Linked DNA regions of Minwuia thermotolerans. The protein of the gene in region 3 binds, or shares a complex with, the protein of the main gene of each other region. Links are inferred from orthologs where the notes say so. Each region holds a gene or a part of one and is shown on either strand. Other genes may lie near its edges.

The links.
Region 1: the proteins of accD (region 3) and CWC60_RS21905 are in contact, whole or in part, in a solved structure (PDB 8UXZ), measured with the Escherichia coli proteins. The link is inferred for Minwuia thermotolerans from one-to-one orthologs.
Region 2: the proteins of accD (region 3) and accB are in contact, whole or in part, in a solved structure (PDB 8UXZ), measured with the Escherichia coli proteins. The link is inferred for Minwuia thermotolerans from one-to-one orthologs.
Region 4: the proteins of accD (region 3) and accC are in contact, whole or in part, in a solved structure (PDB 8UXZ), measured with the Escherichia coli proteins. The link is inferred for Minwuia thermotolerans from one-to-one orthologs.

The regions. Positions count from the first base shown.
Region 1 is NZ_PIGG01000076.1:84,227-87,870, forward strand. The notes cover bases 482-3,274. They hold CWC60_RS21905 (acetyl-CoA carboxylase carboxyltransferase subunit alpha), read left to right. Parts: upstream 482-1,296; coding sequence 1,297-2,253; downstream 2,254-3,274. Other genes in these bases: CWC60_RS21900 (SDR family NAD(P)-dependent oxidoreductase), read left to right, coding at 512-1,264; CWC60_RS21910 (patatin-like phospholipase family protein), read right to left, coding at 2,250-3,230; CWC60_RS21915 (CHAT domain-containing protein), read right to left, coding at 3,238-3,274. Outside these bases: CWC60_RS21895 (TfoX/Sxy family protein), read right to left, coding at 54-419; more of CWC60_RS21915, read right to left, coding at 3,275-3,644. UniProt on the Escherichia coli protein: Component of the acetyl coenzyme A carboxylase (ACC) complex. First, biotin carboxylase catalyzes the carboxylation of biotin on its carrier protein (BCCP) and then the CO(2) group is transferred by the carboxyltransferase to acetyl-CoA to form malonyl-CoA.
Region 2 is NZ_PIGG01000022.1:44,639-47,541, reverse strand. It holds accB (acetyl-CoA carboxylase biotin carboxyl carrier protein), read right to left. Parts: upstream 1,727-2,903; coding sequence 1,274-1,726; downstream 1-1,273. Other genes in the region: thiS (sulfur carrier protein ThiS), read left to right, coding at 2,324-2,903; aroQ (type II 3-dehydroquinate dehydratase), read right to left, coding at 1,723-2,190; accC (acetyl-CoA carboxylase biotin carboxylase subunit), read right to left, coding at 1-1,260. UniProt on the Escherichia coli protein: This protein is a component of the acetyl coenzyme A carboxylase complex; first, biotin carboxylase catalyzes the carboxylation of the carrier protein and then the transcarboxylase transfers the carboxyl group to form malonyl-CoA.
Region 3 is NZ_PIGG01000014.1:153,986-157,835, forward strand. The notes cover bases 852-3,850. They hold accD (acetyl-CoA carboxylase, carboxyltransferase subunit beta), read left to right. Parts: upstream 852-1,845; coding sequence 1,846-2,856; downstream 2,857-3,850. Other genes in these bases: trpB (tryptophan synthase subunit beta), read left to right, coding at 852-1,019; trpA (tryptophan synthase subunit alpha), read left to right, coding at 1,016-1,849; CWC60_RS03080 (bifunctional folylpolyglutamate synthase/dihydrofolate synthase), read left to right, coding at 2,853-3,850. In the rest of the region: more of trpB, read left to right, coding at 1-851.
Region 4 is NZ_PIGG01000022.1:45,655-49,307, reverse strand. What follows is about bases 852-3,653. They hold accC (acetyl-CoA carboxylase biotin carboxylase subunit), read right to left. Parts: upstream 3,027-3,653; coding sequence 1,677-3,026; downstream 852-1,676. Other genes in these bases: aroQ (type II 3-dehydroquinate dehydratase), read right to left, coding at 3,489-3,653; accB (acetyl-CoA carboxylase biotin carboxyl carrier protein), read right to left, coding at 3,040-3,492; aat (leucyl/phenylalanyl-tRNA--protein transferase), read right to left, coding at 1,025-1,684; CWC60_RS04670 (alpha/beta hydrolase), read left to right, coding at 852-1,038. In the rest of the region: CWC60_RS04675 (2-dehydropantoate 2-reductase), read left to right, coding at 1-176; more of CWC60_RS04670, read left to right, coding at 190-851. UniProt on the Escherichia coli protein: This protein is a component of the acetyl coenzyme A carboxylase complex; first, biotin carboxylase catalyzes the carboxylation of the carrier protein and then the transcarboxylase transfers the carboxyl group to form malonyl-CoA.

The DNA.
Region 1 (3,644 bases), on a different replicon or contig from region 3:
ATCCCGATCCCCGCGCAAGGCCGGGATGACATACGCAGGATCGCGCCCCGCCGTCAGACCCGCTTGCGCTTGGACGGCGATTTCGCGGCGTCGGCGCGGCAGGCGACCTCGAACGCCGTGCGGGCCCATTCGACCAGTTCGTCCGGCTCGTCGAACAGTTCCTCGGGCAGTTCGTGCAGCCCGGCGATGACGCGCCGGCCCTGTTTCGTGTCATAGGCGAAGGGCCCCTTGCCGCGCGCTTCGAAGGCGGCCCGGGTCGTCGGATCGGTCTTCAGATAGACGACGTCGCCGACGATCAGCGCGAACATGAGGTTTCTTCTGAACAGGCCCGCGCCGCCGAACATGCGCCGCGCCTCGACGCCGCCCAGGGGATCGAGCAGTTCCAGCAGATGGTCGCGGAATTCCGCCGAAATCGCCATGTTGCGGGTTCCTTTCGGGCCGGTCGTGTCCATATGGTTGCGGGACGCGCGTCCGCGCCGGGGAATCAAGCAATATCGAGCGGGGGAAGTCCATGGAACTCGGCCTCAAGGGCAGGAACGTCATCGTCACCGGCGGCAGCCGGGGCATTGGCCTCGGCATCGCGAAGGGTTTCGCCGCGGAGGGCGCCAACGTCTCGATCTGCGCCAGGGGACAGGAATCGCTCGACGCCGCCCGGGGCGAGCTGGAGAAAGCCGGCGTGACGGTGCACACGGCGATCTGCGACGTCGCTGACCCCGAAAGGCTTGAAGTCTACATCCAAGAAGCCGCCGCCGCGCTTGGCGGCCTCAACGTGCTGGTCAACAATCCGTCCGGCTTCGGGCGTGGCGACGACGAGGAAGGCTGGAAGAAGAGCATCGACGTCGACCTGATGGCGCTGGTCCGGGCCGGCTGGGCGGCGATCCCGCTGATCGAGAAGTCCGGCGGCGGCAGCCTTGTCCACATCTCCTCGATCTCGGGCCTGCAGAACTCGACCCGGACGCCGCCCTATGGCGCGGTGAAGGCCGCGGTCATCCAGTACACCACCACCCAGGCTGCGGCGCTGGCGGAGAAGAACATCCGCGTCAACTGCATCGCGCCCGGCTCGATCGAGTTTCCGGGCGGCGTCTGGGACCAGGCGCGCCAGCACAACCGGCCCCTTTACGATTCGATCCAGGCCTCCATTCCCTTCGGCCGCATGGGCGCACCGGAGGAGGTCGCCAACCTCGCCGTCTTCCTGGCCTCCGACGCGGCCTCATGGATCACCGGTCAGACGGTCGCCGTGGACGGCGGGCAGATGTTGCGCTAGTCCTGCCGGCAGCCCAACAACGCGGACGGAACATGAAGACCTATCTCGATTTCGAAAAGCCCATCGCCGAACTGGAAGGCAAGATCCGCGAACTGCGGCATCTGGCCGAGGGCGGCCAGGAGGTCGATATCGACAGCGAGGTCGGAACCCTGGAGGCCAAGGTCCAGAAGCTTCTGACCGACACCTACCGGACCCTGACACCGTGGCAGAAGACGCAGGTCGCGCGCCATCCCGAGCGGCCCCATGCGGGTGATTTCATCAACGGTCTGATCCGGGACTACACGCCGCTCGCCGGCGACCGCGCCTATGGCGACGACAAGGCGATGATGGGCGGTATGGGCCGCTTCCGCGGACGCAGCGTGATGGTCATCGGCACCGAGAAGGGCGCCAGCACCGAAGCGCGGCTGAAGCACAATTTCGGCATGGCCCGTCCCGAGGGCTACCGCAAGGCGCAGCGGCTGATGAAGCTGGCCGAGCGCTTCCGTCTGCCGATCCTTACTTTCGTCGACACCGCCGGGGCCTATCCGGGCGTCGGCGCCGAGGAGCGCGGCCAGGCGGAGGCCATCGCCCGCTGCATCGAGGTCTGCCTGAACGTGAAGACGCCCCTGATCGCCTGCATCACGGGAGAGGGCGGTTCCGGAGGCGCCGTGGCGCTGGCCGTCGGCGACCGGGTGGTGATGCTGGAGAACTCGGTCTATTCGGTGATCTCGCCCGAGGCCTGCTCGTCGATCCTGTTCCGCTCCGCCGACCGCGCCCAGGACGCGGCCGAGGCGCTCAAGGTGACCGCGCAGGACATGAAGCGCCTCGGCGTCGCCGACATGGTGATCGAGGAGCCCGTGGGCGGCGCCCACCGCGATCCGGGCGCCGCCATCATGGGGCTGGGCGACGTGATCGCGGAGACCCTGAAGGAGCTGGAGGCGGTGCCCGCCGACAAGCTGCTGGAGCGCCGCCGCGAGAAGTTCCTGAAGATCGGCCGCGCGATCGGCTAGCCGAGGCGGTCGAGGCGCAGCGCCGCCGGCGGTGTGGTCGGGGCCGGGCGGCCGAACGCGTCGAGGACGGCCGTGTAGCCGTCCAGCGCGCCCTGCTGCAGAATCCGCGCATCCACCTCGATATTGGAGATCTCCGGCCGCGCCGCCGTCGGCGCGATCGCCAGGACGGCAGCCCCGTCAGGGCAGGGGGCGACACCCCGTGCGCGGGCCAGTTCACCGGCGTAGCGCGCCGGCGAGAGGCGGTAGCCGGCGCCGAGGCCCGGCTTCTGGCGGTCGAGCCAGGGCACGATCAGCAAGCGCTCGATCCGCTCCAGTTCCGGTGCCGGCGTGTCTTCGGGCCGGGTCAACAGCGCCACCACATGCGTCGCGCCGCGACTGTCGGCGGTGGCCAGCGGGATGTTCTCGAACACGCCGGCGTCGACATGGCGTTCGCCATCGATGACGACCGGCGGCCCGGCCACGGCCGGGATGCGGGCGCTGGCCTTCATCGCCGCGAACAGCGCCTTGTCGTCGGCGAAACCGGTCAGCGCCGCGGCGCATTCCCGGTCGAGGTTGGCGGCGACGCAGACCAGCCGCGAGCGGGCCGCCAGCACGGCGCGCCAGTCCAGCCGCTTGGCGTCGCGGCAGACATCGTCCAGCAGGAAGTCGACCGAGACCACGGGCCGGCGCATGAACAGCCGCGGCTTCCAGATGAAGCGGCGGTTGTTGATTTCCTCGTAGAAGATGCGCGTGCCGAAGGCGGCCTGACCGGCGACGAAATAGGCGCCGGCGATTGCCCCGGCGGAACTGCCGATCACCTCGTCGAAGACCTCGGTGAGGCCCAGCGCTTCCAGTCCCGCGACCATGCCGCCGCAGACCACGCCGCGCATGCCGCCGCCCTCGATCACCAGGGCCAGCCGGATGTCCGGGTCGCGCGGCCCGCCCGCCCGGCGGCGTTCGATCTCCGCCAGGACGGGGTGGGCGACGGGCCGGGTCATCGCCGCCTCAGCCGGAAGCCGCGCCGCCGAGCACGAACGCGCCGTAGACCGAAGGCGGGAAACCCTCGGCCCTGAGCCGGTCGCGGGCGGCCAGCCAGGCGCCGCCGTAGTCGCCGCCGCGGGCGAGACGGTGGAACTCGGTCATGAAGATCCGCGTCGGCCTGTCGTGCACCGGCCAGAGGCTGTTCACCACGGCCCGCGCGCCGCCGAGATAGAAGCTGCGCGCAAGCCCCAGGAAATCGTCGCCCGCCGTCGCCGCGCCCAGGCCGGTTTCGCAGGCCGACAGCACGACCAGATCGGCGGCCAGCGGCTGCTCGAACAGGCGCGCGGCGGTGAGCGGCGCCTGGCCGGTCCCGTCGCTGAGCAGGATGGCCGAGGCCAGCGGATCGCGGGCGTCGAACAGGCCATGCGTCG
Region 2 (2,903 bases), on a different replicon or contig from region 3:
ATGCAGCGGAATCGTCGTCGAGATGCCGCCGATGACGTATTCCTCCAGGCAGCGGCGCAGCCGCATGAGGCATTCGTTCCGCGTGCGGCCGTGGACCACCAGCTTGGCGATCAGGCTGTCGTAATAGGGCGGCACCGAATAGCCGTCATAGAGGCCGGAATCGACGCGCACGCCCAGACCGCCCGGCGGATGGTAGTCCGTCACCCGGCCGGGCGTCGGCGAAAAGGTGCGGTGATTCTCCGCGTTGATCCGGCATTCGACCGCATGGCCGGTGAACTCGACATCGGCCTGGGCGAAGCTGAGCGGCGCGCCGGAGGCGACGCGAATCTGCTCGCGGACCAGATCGATGCCGGTGATCGCCTCGGTCACCGGATGCTCCACCTGCAGGCGCGTGTTCATCTCGATGAAGAAGAACTCGCCATCCTCGTAGAGGAATTCGATGGTGCCGGCGCCGCGGTAGTTGAGATCGCTGACGGCCCTGGCCGCCTTGGCGCCGATATCGGCCCGCTGCGCAGCGTTCAGCGCCGGCGACGGCGCTTCCTCGAGAACCTTCTGGTGACGGCGCTGGAGCGAGCAGTCCCGCTCGCCCAGATGGACCGCGTGGCCCTGACCGTCGCCGAAGACCTGCACTTCGATATGCCGGGGCTGACCGAGATACTTCTCCATGTACATCCGGTCGTCGCCGAAGGCGTGCATGGCTTCCGCTCTCGCCTGGGAAAGCAGTTCCGGCAGGCGCTCCGCGTCCGGGATCACCTGCATGCCGCGCCCGCCGCCGCCGGCTGCGGCCTTGACCAGAACCGGATAGCCGATCTCGGCGGCGATGGCGCGCGCCTTGTCGATGTCCTCCAGCGCGCCGTCATAGCCCGGCACCACGGGCACGCCGAGTTCCTTCATCGAGGTCTTGGCCGCGATCTTGTCGCCCATCAGGCGGATATGCTCGGGCGTCGGGCCGATGAAGGCGATGTTGTGCGCCTCGACGATCTCCGCGAAGCGGGCGTTCTCCGACAGGAAGCCATAGCCCGGATGGATGGCGTCGGCATCGGTGATCTCGGCGGCCGAAATGATCGCGGGAATGTTCAGATAGCTCAGCTTCGGGCTGGGCGGGCCGATGCAGACGGATTCGTCGGCCAGGCGCACATGCATGGCCTCGGCGTCCGCGGTGGAGTGGATCGCCACCGTCTTGATGCCCATCTCGTGACAGGCGCGGTGGATGCGAAGCGCGATCTCGCCCCGATTCGCGATCAGAATCTTTTCGAACATGGCCCGGCCGTTCCTATTCGATCACGACCAGCGGCTGCTCGAACTCGACCGGCTGTTCATTTTCCACCAGAACCGCAACCACCTTGCCCGACTTCGGCGCGGGCACCGGGTTCATGGTCTTCATCGCCTCGACGATCATCACGGTCTGACCCTTCTCGATCGTGTCGCCGACCGAAACGAAGGGCCTGGCCCCCGGTTCGGGCGCCGTGTAGGCGGTGCCGACCATCGGGGAGAGCACCTTGGTCCCGGCGGTCTCGGCCGCGCCGCCGCCCTCCGCGCCGTGCTGCGCCGCCATCGCGGGCGCAGGCGCCGCGGCCTGGGGCGCGGTCGCCATGACCGGCGCCGGCGACTTGCCGAGGCGGACCTTGACGTCGCCCTCTTCCCATTCGATCTCCGTCAGACCGCTCTCGTTCAACAGCGCCGCCAGTTTGGCCAGCGCTTCCATATCGACGTTCAGTTTGGTCATGAACCCGCCATCTGCTGTTGTTTGGCCGCCTTCAGTTCAGCGGTCAGCGCCTGAATCGCAAGTATATAGCCTAGCGAACCGAAGCCGCAGATCACCCCCTTCGCGGCCTTCGACACCCAGGAATGGTGTCTGAAGTCCTCCCGCTGATGAATGTTGGAGAGATGGACTTCGATGGTCGGAATCTCAACCGCCAGCAACGCGTCCAGAATCGCGACCGACGTGTGGGAGTAGCCGGCCGGGTTGATGATGATTCCGTCCGCCCCCCCCTTGGCTTCGTGGATCCAGTCCACAAGTTCGCCTTCATGGTTCGATTGCCGGAAATCGATGCGCACGCCGAAGCCCTGGGCGATCTGCCTGCAGGAACCTTCGATATCGGCCAGTGTCTCGCGGCCGTAGACCTCCGGCTGGCGTGTGCCCAGCAGGTTCAGGTTCGGTCCGTTGAGTATCAGCAAGGTTTCGGACATGCGTGACGCGCACCCCTTTTTTCTTGATTGCCCGCGCGGTTATAGTGCCTTTACCGATCATGGGAAACCGTCGCCTGCGCGCCGGACGCGCCACGGACGGCCTCACCAGAAAAGACGCAGTGGAACGGCTGAGATGCGGATTACCGTCAATGGCAAGGAGCGCGATTTCGACGAGGGAATCACGATCCTCGACCTCCTGAGCCAGATGCGCCTCGATTCGCGCAAGATCGCGGTCGAACTCAACCTGGAGATCGTGCCCCGCTCCGCCTACCACCGCACGGCGCTGGAGTACGGCGACCAGATCGAGATCGTCCATTTCATCGGCGGCGGCGCCGATACCGCCAGCCGGCGCGACGAAGACAGCTTCACCGTCGCCGGCCGCACCTTCACCTCGCGTCTGCTGGTCGGCACGGGCAAGTACAAGGACTACGAGCAGAACGCCCGCGCCCTCGAAGCCTCGGGCGCGGAGATCATCACCGTCGCGGTCCGCCGGGTGAACCTCACCGATCCGGACAAGCCCATGCTGGTGGATTTCATCGACCCGAAGAAATACACTTTCCTGCCCAACACCGCCGGCTGCTTCACCGCGGAGGACGCCGTGCGCACGCTCCGCCTGGCGCGCGAGGCCGGCGGCTGGGACCTGGTCAAGCTGGAGGTTCTGGGGGACCAGAAGACGCTCTACCCCGACATGCCTGAAACCGTCCGCGCGGCCG
Region 3 (3,850 bases):
GCCCGCTCTATTTCGCGGAGCGCCTGACGGAGTACTTCGGCGGCGCGAAGATCTATTTCAAGCGCGACGAGCTCAACCACACCGGCAGCCACAAGATCAACAATTGCATGGGCCAGATCCTTCTGGCCCGGCGCATGAACAAGCCGCGCATCATCGCCGAAACCGGCGCCGGCCAGCACGGTGTGGCGGCGGCGACCGTGGCGGCGCGCTTCGGCCTGCCCTGCACCGTCTACATGGGCGCCGTCGACGTCGAACGGCAGCAGCCGAACGTATTCCGCATGAAGCTGCTGGGCGCCGAGGTGATCCCCGTGAAGTCCGGCTCCTCGACGCTGAAGGACGCCATGAACGAGGCCCTGCGCGACTGGGTCACCAATGTCGAGAACACCTTCTACATCATCGGCACCGCGGCGGGGCCGCACCCCTACCCGGAACTGGTGCGCGACTTCCAGTCGGTGATCGGCAACGAAGCGAAGGAGCAGATGATGGAGCGGGAGGGCCGCCTGCCCGACACGCTGGTGGCCTGCATCGGCGGCGGCTCCAACGCGATCGGTCTGTTCCACCCATTCCTGGACGATCCTGAGGTCGAGATCTACGGCGTCGAGGCCGCCGGGCGAGGCCTCGAGACCGGCGAGCACGCCGCCTCGCTGACCGGCGGGCGGCCGGGCGTGCTGCATGGCAACAAGACCTATCTGCTGCAGGACGACGACGGTCAGATCACGGAGGCGCACTCGATCTCCGCCGGGCTCGATTATCCGGGCATCGGTCCGGAACACGCCTGGCTGAAGGATGTCGGCAGGGTGAAGTACGTCTCCGCCACCGACGACGAGGCGCTGCAGATGTTCCAGCTCTGCGCCCGCAAGGAGGGCATCATTCCGGCGCTGGAGCCGGCCCACGCCCTGGCCCACGTCGCCAGGATTGCGCCGGACCTGCCGGAGGATCACATCATTCTGATGAACATGTGCGGCCGGGGCGACAAGGATGTCTTCGCGGTCGCCCAGGCCCTGGGGGTGGAGATATGAGCCGGCGCATCGAGGCGCGCTTCGCCCAGCTGAAGGCGGAGGGGCGCGCCGCCCTGATGCCGTACGTCATGTCGGGCGACCCCGACCGCGAGACGGCGATGCGGATCCTGCACGGCCTGCCCGAGGCCGGGGCCGACCTGATCGAACTGGGCATGCCGTTCACCGACCCCATGGCCGACGGCCCCTCGGTTCAGGAGGCGGGGCTGAGGGCCCTGGCCGGGGGACAGACCCTCGCCCGCACGCTGGAGATGGTGACCGAGTTCCGCCGCGGCGACCCGGCGACCCCGATCGTCCTGATGGGCTATTTCAACCCGATCTTCTCCTATGGCGTGGACCGCTTCGCCGCGGACGCCGCGACGGCGGGGGTGGATGGTCTGATCGTCGTCGACCTGCCGCCGGAGGAGGACATGGACCTGCTGGCCGCAGCCGGCGCGAAGGATATCTCGCTGATCCGCCTTGCGACGCCGACCACCGACGACCGCCGCCTGCCGACCGTTCTCGAGAACACGTCCGGGTTCATCTACTACGTTTCCGTCGCCGGCATCACCGGCGCGGCGAGCCTGGACACGGAGGCCGCGGCGAAGGCCGTGCGCCGCCTGAAGCGCCACAGCGACCTGCCCATCGCCGTCGGCTTCGGCATCAAGACACCGGAGCAGGCCGCGGCCGTCGCGGAGGTCGCGGACGCCGCCGTCGTCGGCTCGGCGATCGTGAATCGCGTGAAGGAAGCGGGCGGCGACCGTGACAGGGCCGTCGCGGGCGTCCTGCAACTGGTGCGCGACCTGAGCGCCGGCGTGCGCTCGGCCCGCCGAGAGACCGTACCGGCAGAATAGGAAGATCCATGAGCTGGCTGACCAACACCGTACTGCCCAAGATCGGGCTGGGCCGAAAGAAGGACAGCCCCGACAATCTCTGGGAGAAATGCCGTTCCTGCGGCCAGATGGTCTTTCACCGGGACCTGGAGCAGAGCCACCGCGTCTGCCCCCATTGCGACCATCACATGCGGCTCAAGGCCGGCGCGCGGCTGCGCCTGCTGTTCGACGACGGCAAGTTTACCCGCGTGCGGACGCCCGAACCGCCGCTCGATCCCCTGAAATTCAGGGATGCGCGGCGCTATACCGACCAGCTCAAGGAAGCCCGCTCGGCCTCCGGCTCGGACTTCGCCGTCGAGGTCGGCTTCGGCCGTATCGGCGGACTGGCGGCTGTCATCGCGGCGCAGAACTTCTTCTTCATGGGCGGCTCCGTTTCGGCCGGCGAGGGCGAAGCGATCATCGCGGCGGCCGAGAAGGCCGTCGAGAAGGATGCGGCGCTGGTGGTCTGCGCCGCCTCCGGCGGCATGCGCATGCAGGAGGGCATCCTCTCGCTGATGCAGATGCCGCGCACCACGGTGGCGCTGCAGCGGCTGAGGGACGCCGGTCTGCCCTATATCTGCGTGCTGACGGACCCCACGACCGGCGGCACCACCGCCAGCTTCGCCATGATCGGCGACGTGACCATCGCCGAGCCCGGCGCCCTGATCGGCTTCGCCGGCCCGCGGGTAATCGAACAGACCATCCGCGAACAACTGCCCGACGGCTTCCAGCGCGCCGAATACCTGCTGGATCACGGCATGGTCGACATGGTGATCCACCGCCATCAGCTCGCCGAGACCGTCGCCCGCGTCATCTCGCTGCTGCGGGTCAAGACCGTGGAGCCGCCAAAGCCCCTGCCGAAGCCCGACGCCGAGGTCGCCATCCCCATGCCCAACGAGGCCGTCGAGGAGACCCCGTCGGCCGGAGCCGGAACGAAGGCCGAGGGTAAGTCGGAGAAGAAGACCGGGGGCAAGTCCGAGAAGAAGTGAGCGCGCCGCTGAGCGATGCCATTCTGGCCCGGATCGACAGCCAGTCGGTCCGCAAGATGGAACTGGATCTGGAGCGTCTTCCCGCGCTGCTGGAGCGGCTGGGCGATCCGCTCGACCGGCTGCCGCCGGTCATCCACGTCGCCGGCACCAACGGCAAGGGATCGGTCGTCGCCTTCCTGAGGGCGATGCTGCGCCATGCCGGTCTCGACGTGCAGTGTTTCACCTCGCCCCATCTGCACAGGGTCACCGAGGAAGTCACGCTGTCCGGCGGCGAAATACGCGACGCCGAGTTCGCCCGGCACCTGCTGCGCGTCGAGGACGCCAATGACGGCGGCGTGCTGAGCAGCTTCGAGGCGCTGACGGCAGCCGCCTTCCTCGCCTTCGCCGAGGATACCGCCGACGTGCTGCTGCTGGAGACGGCGATGGGGGGCCGGCTGGACGCCACCAACGTCGTCCGCCAGCCGGCGCTGACCGTGATAACGCCCATCGCGCTGGACCACATGGCCTATCTGGGCGATACCATCGCCGAGATCGCCGCGGAGAAGGCCGGAATCCTGAAACCCGGTGCGGCCTGCGTCGCCGGCCCCGAACATCCGGACGCCGTGGCGGTCATCGAACAGCGGGCCCGGGCGCTCCAGGTTCCCCTGCGTCTCGCCGGCCGCGACTTCACGGTCGATCCCGAATCCGGTCTCTATAGCGGCCAGAGCGAAATCGCGCTCCCCGTCCCCGGCCTCGCCGGGGCCCATCAGTGGCGCAATGCGGCGCTCGCCGTCGCAGCGCTGGAGTCGTTCCGCCCCGGCCTGTTGCCCGAGGCCGCCGCAGGGCTCGCCAAAGCCCAATGGCCGGCGAGGATGCAGCGTCTGGACATCCAGGGGCGCGAGATCTGGGTCGATGGCGGCCACAACCCACATGCCGCCGCCGCGATGGCGGGCGCGCTGCAGGTTCTGCCGCCGAAACCGCTCTGCCTGATCGTCGGCATGCTCGACAGCCGTCC
Region 4 (3,653 bases), on a different replicon or contig from region 3:
CGCACAAGACCTCGATGCTGCAGGATCTGGAAGGCGGGCGGACCATGGAGATCGAGCCGATCCTGGGCGCCGTGGCCGAACTGGGCCGCATGCTGGAACTGCCGACGCCGACCATCGACATCGTCTACAGTCTGGTTGTGCTGCGGGCGAAGAGCGCCGGCTGTTATGCCGCCTGAGGGGGAGGATGCGATGACCTACTGGCAGGACTGGTCCGACGAGGAGATGGAGCGGAACTTCAATCCGCGCGTGGCCGCGCCCGATGCGGCGGACCTGCTCGCCGGCTTCGTCGAGAAGGCCGCCCAGGCGCGCCGCAACCTCGATATGCGCCGGAACATCGCCTATGGCGGCCACCCGCGCGAGGTCTACGACGTCTTTCCCGGCATCGTCGGCGGTCCCATGCACGTGTTCATTCACGGCGGCTACTGGCGGGCGCTGTCGAAGGACGAGCACAGCTTCGTCGCGCAGCCCTTAAACGGCGCCGGCGCGACTGTCGTGCTGATCAACTATCCGCTCTGCCCGGAAGTCACGCTGGAGAGCCTGGCGGATTCGGTGATGCGCGGGATCGCCCACGCCGCGAAGCGCGCCGCCGATTACGGCGCCGATCCGGCGCGGGTGCACCTGAGCGGCCATTCGGCGGGGGCACATCTCTCGGCCATCGCCGCCGCCCGCGACTGGACCGGCGACGGCCTGGAAGCCGATCTGATCAAGTCGGCGACGCTGCTATCCGGCGTCTTCGACCCGGCGGTCGCCATGCGCACCACCATCAACGCCGATATCGGGCTGGACGACGCCCAGGCGCGCCGCATGAACGTGCTGCAGGCTGGCTTCCGTCCCCTGCCCCATGTGGACGTTCTTCTTGCCGCCGGCGGTGCCGAGCCCGATGGCTGGATCCGCCAGTCCACCGACTATCGCGACATGTTCGACATCGAGCGCGAGGTGATGCTGCCCGAGGGCGCCAACCACTTCACGCTGCTCGATCACGTCACCGACCCGAAGGATCCCCTCGGCCGCGCGATGCTGGCTCTCATGGACCTCTGAGCACAAGGTCCAGCGCCCGCTCGCCTTCGATGCGCGGCCCGGCGGCCTCGAAATCGCCTTCGGCGGCCAGGGCTTCGTTCAGCCGCACCATGAAAGCGTGCCGCGGCACCGCTTCGACGCCGAACTGCTTCAGGTGGTCGTTGACGAACTGGCTGTCGAGCAGCCGGTAGCCGCCGGCGCGTAGACGCGCGACCAGATGCACCAGGGCGACCTTGGAGGCGTCGGTCTCGATCGAGAACATGCTCTCGCCGAAGAACGCGGCGCGGAGCGCCACGCCGTAGAGCCCGCCCACCAGCCGGCCCTCGCTCCAGCACTCTACGGAATGCGCCAAACCCAGGCGGAACAGTTCGCCATAGGCGCGCACGATTTCCGAATTGATCCAGCTGTCGAAACGCCCGCGGGTAAAGTTGAGCTCGCCGCAGTGGCGGATGACCTCGTCGAAGGCGACGTCCGCCGTGACCTTGAAGCGGTCCTGCCGCACCGTCTTCCGCAGCCGTTTCGGCACATGGAAACCTTCGAGCGGCAATACCCCGCGCTCGTCCGGATCGACCCAGAAGAGCTGGGAATCGTCCCGGGTCTCGGCCATGGGAAACAGGCCGCGCGAATAGGCCTGAACCAGCAGGTTCGGTGTCAGCCGGTCAGCCACCGACCAGTCTGTCGAGGTTCTGTTCCAGCCAGTGGATGTCATAGGCGCCGTCGATGAACGCCTGGTCGTCCACCAGGGCCATATGCAGCGGAATCGTCGTCGAGATGCCGCCGATGACGTATTCCTCCAGGCAGCGGCGCAGCCGCATGAGGCATTCGTTCCGCGTGCGGCCGTGGACCACCAGCTTGGCGATCAGGCTGTCGTAATAGGGCGGCACCGAATAGCCGTCATAGAGGCCGGAATCGACGCGCACGCCCAGACCGCCCGGCGGATGGTAGTCCGTCACCCGGCCGGGCGTCGGCGAAAAGGTGCGGTGATTCTCCGCGTTGATCCGGCATTCGACCGCATGGCCGGTGAACTCGACATCGGCCTGGGCGAAGCTGAGCGGCGCGCCGGAGGCGACGCGAATCTGCTCGCGGACCAGATCGATGCCGGTGATCGCCTCGGTCACCGGATGCTCCACCTGCAGGCGCGTGTTCATCTCGATGAAGAAGAACTCGCCATCCTCGTAGAGGAATTCGATGGTGCCGGCGCCGCGGTAGTTGAGATCGCTGACGGCCCTGGCCGCCTTGGCGCCGATATCGGCCCGCTGCGCAGCGTTCAGCGCCGGCGACGGCGCTTCCTCGAGAACCTTCTGGTGACGGCGCTGGAGCGAGCAGTCCCGCTCGCCCAGATGGACCGCGTGGCCCTGACCGTCGCCGAAGACCTGCACTTCGATATGCCGGGGCTGACCGAGATACTTCTCCATGTACATCCGGTCGTCGCCGAAGGCGTGCATGGCTTCCGCTCTCGCCTGGGAAAGCAGTTCCGGCAGGCGCTCCGCGTCCGGGATCACCTGCATGCCGCGCCCGCCGCCGCCGGCTGCGGCCTTGACCAGAACCGGATAGCCGATCTCGGCGGCGATGGCGCGCGCCTTGTCGATGTCCTCCAGCGCGCCGTCATAGCCCGGCACCACGGGCACGCCGAGTTCCTTCATCGAGGTCTTGGCCGCGATCTTGTCGCCCATCAGGCGGATATGCTCGGGCGTCGGGCCGATGAAGGCGATGTTGTGCGCCTCGACGATCTCCGCGAAGCGGGCGTTCTCCGACAGGAAGCCATAGCCCGGATGGATGGCGTCGGCATCGGTGATCTCGGCGGCCGAAATGATCGCGGGAATGTTCAGATAGCTCAGCTTCGGGCTGGGCGGGCCGATGCAGACGGATTCGTCGGCCAGGCGCACATGCATGGCCTCGGCGTCCGCGGTGGAGTGGATCGCCACCGTCTTGATGCCCATCTCGTGACAGGCGCGGTGGATGCGAAGCGCGATCTCGCCCCGATTCGCGATCAGAATCTTTTCGAACATGGCCCGGCCGTTCCTATTCGATCACGACCAGCGGCTGCTCGAACTCGACCGGCTGTTCATTTTCCACCAGAACCGCAACCACCTTGCCCGACTTCGGCGCGGGCACCGGGTTCATGGTCTTCATCGCCTCGACGATCATCACGGTCTGACCCTTCTCGATCGTGTCGCCGACCGAAACGAAGGGCCTGGCCCCCGGTTCGGGCGCCGTGTAGGCGGTGCCGACCATCGGGGAGAGCACCTTGGTCCCGGCGGTCTCGGCCGCGCCGCCGCCCTCCGCGCCGTGCTGCGCCGCCATCGCGGGCGCAGGCGCCGCGGCCTGGGGCGCGGTCGCCATGACCGGCGCCGGCGACTTGCCGAGGCGGACCTTGACGTCGCCCTCTTCCCATTCGATCTCCGTCAGACCGCTCTCGTTCAACAGCGCCGCCAGTTTGGCCAGCGCTTCCATATCGACGTTCAGTTTGGTCATGAACCCGCCATCTGCTGTTGTTTGGCCGCCTTCAGTTCAGCGGTCAGCGCCTGAATCGCAAGTATATAGCCTAGCGAACCGAAGCCGCAGATCACCCCCTTCGCGGCCTTCGACACCCAGGAATGGTGTCTGAAGTCCTCCCGCTGATGAATGTTGGAGAG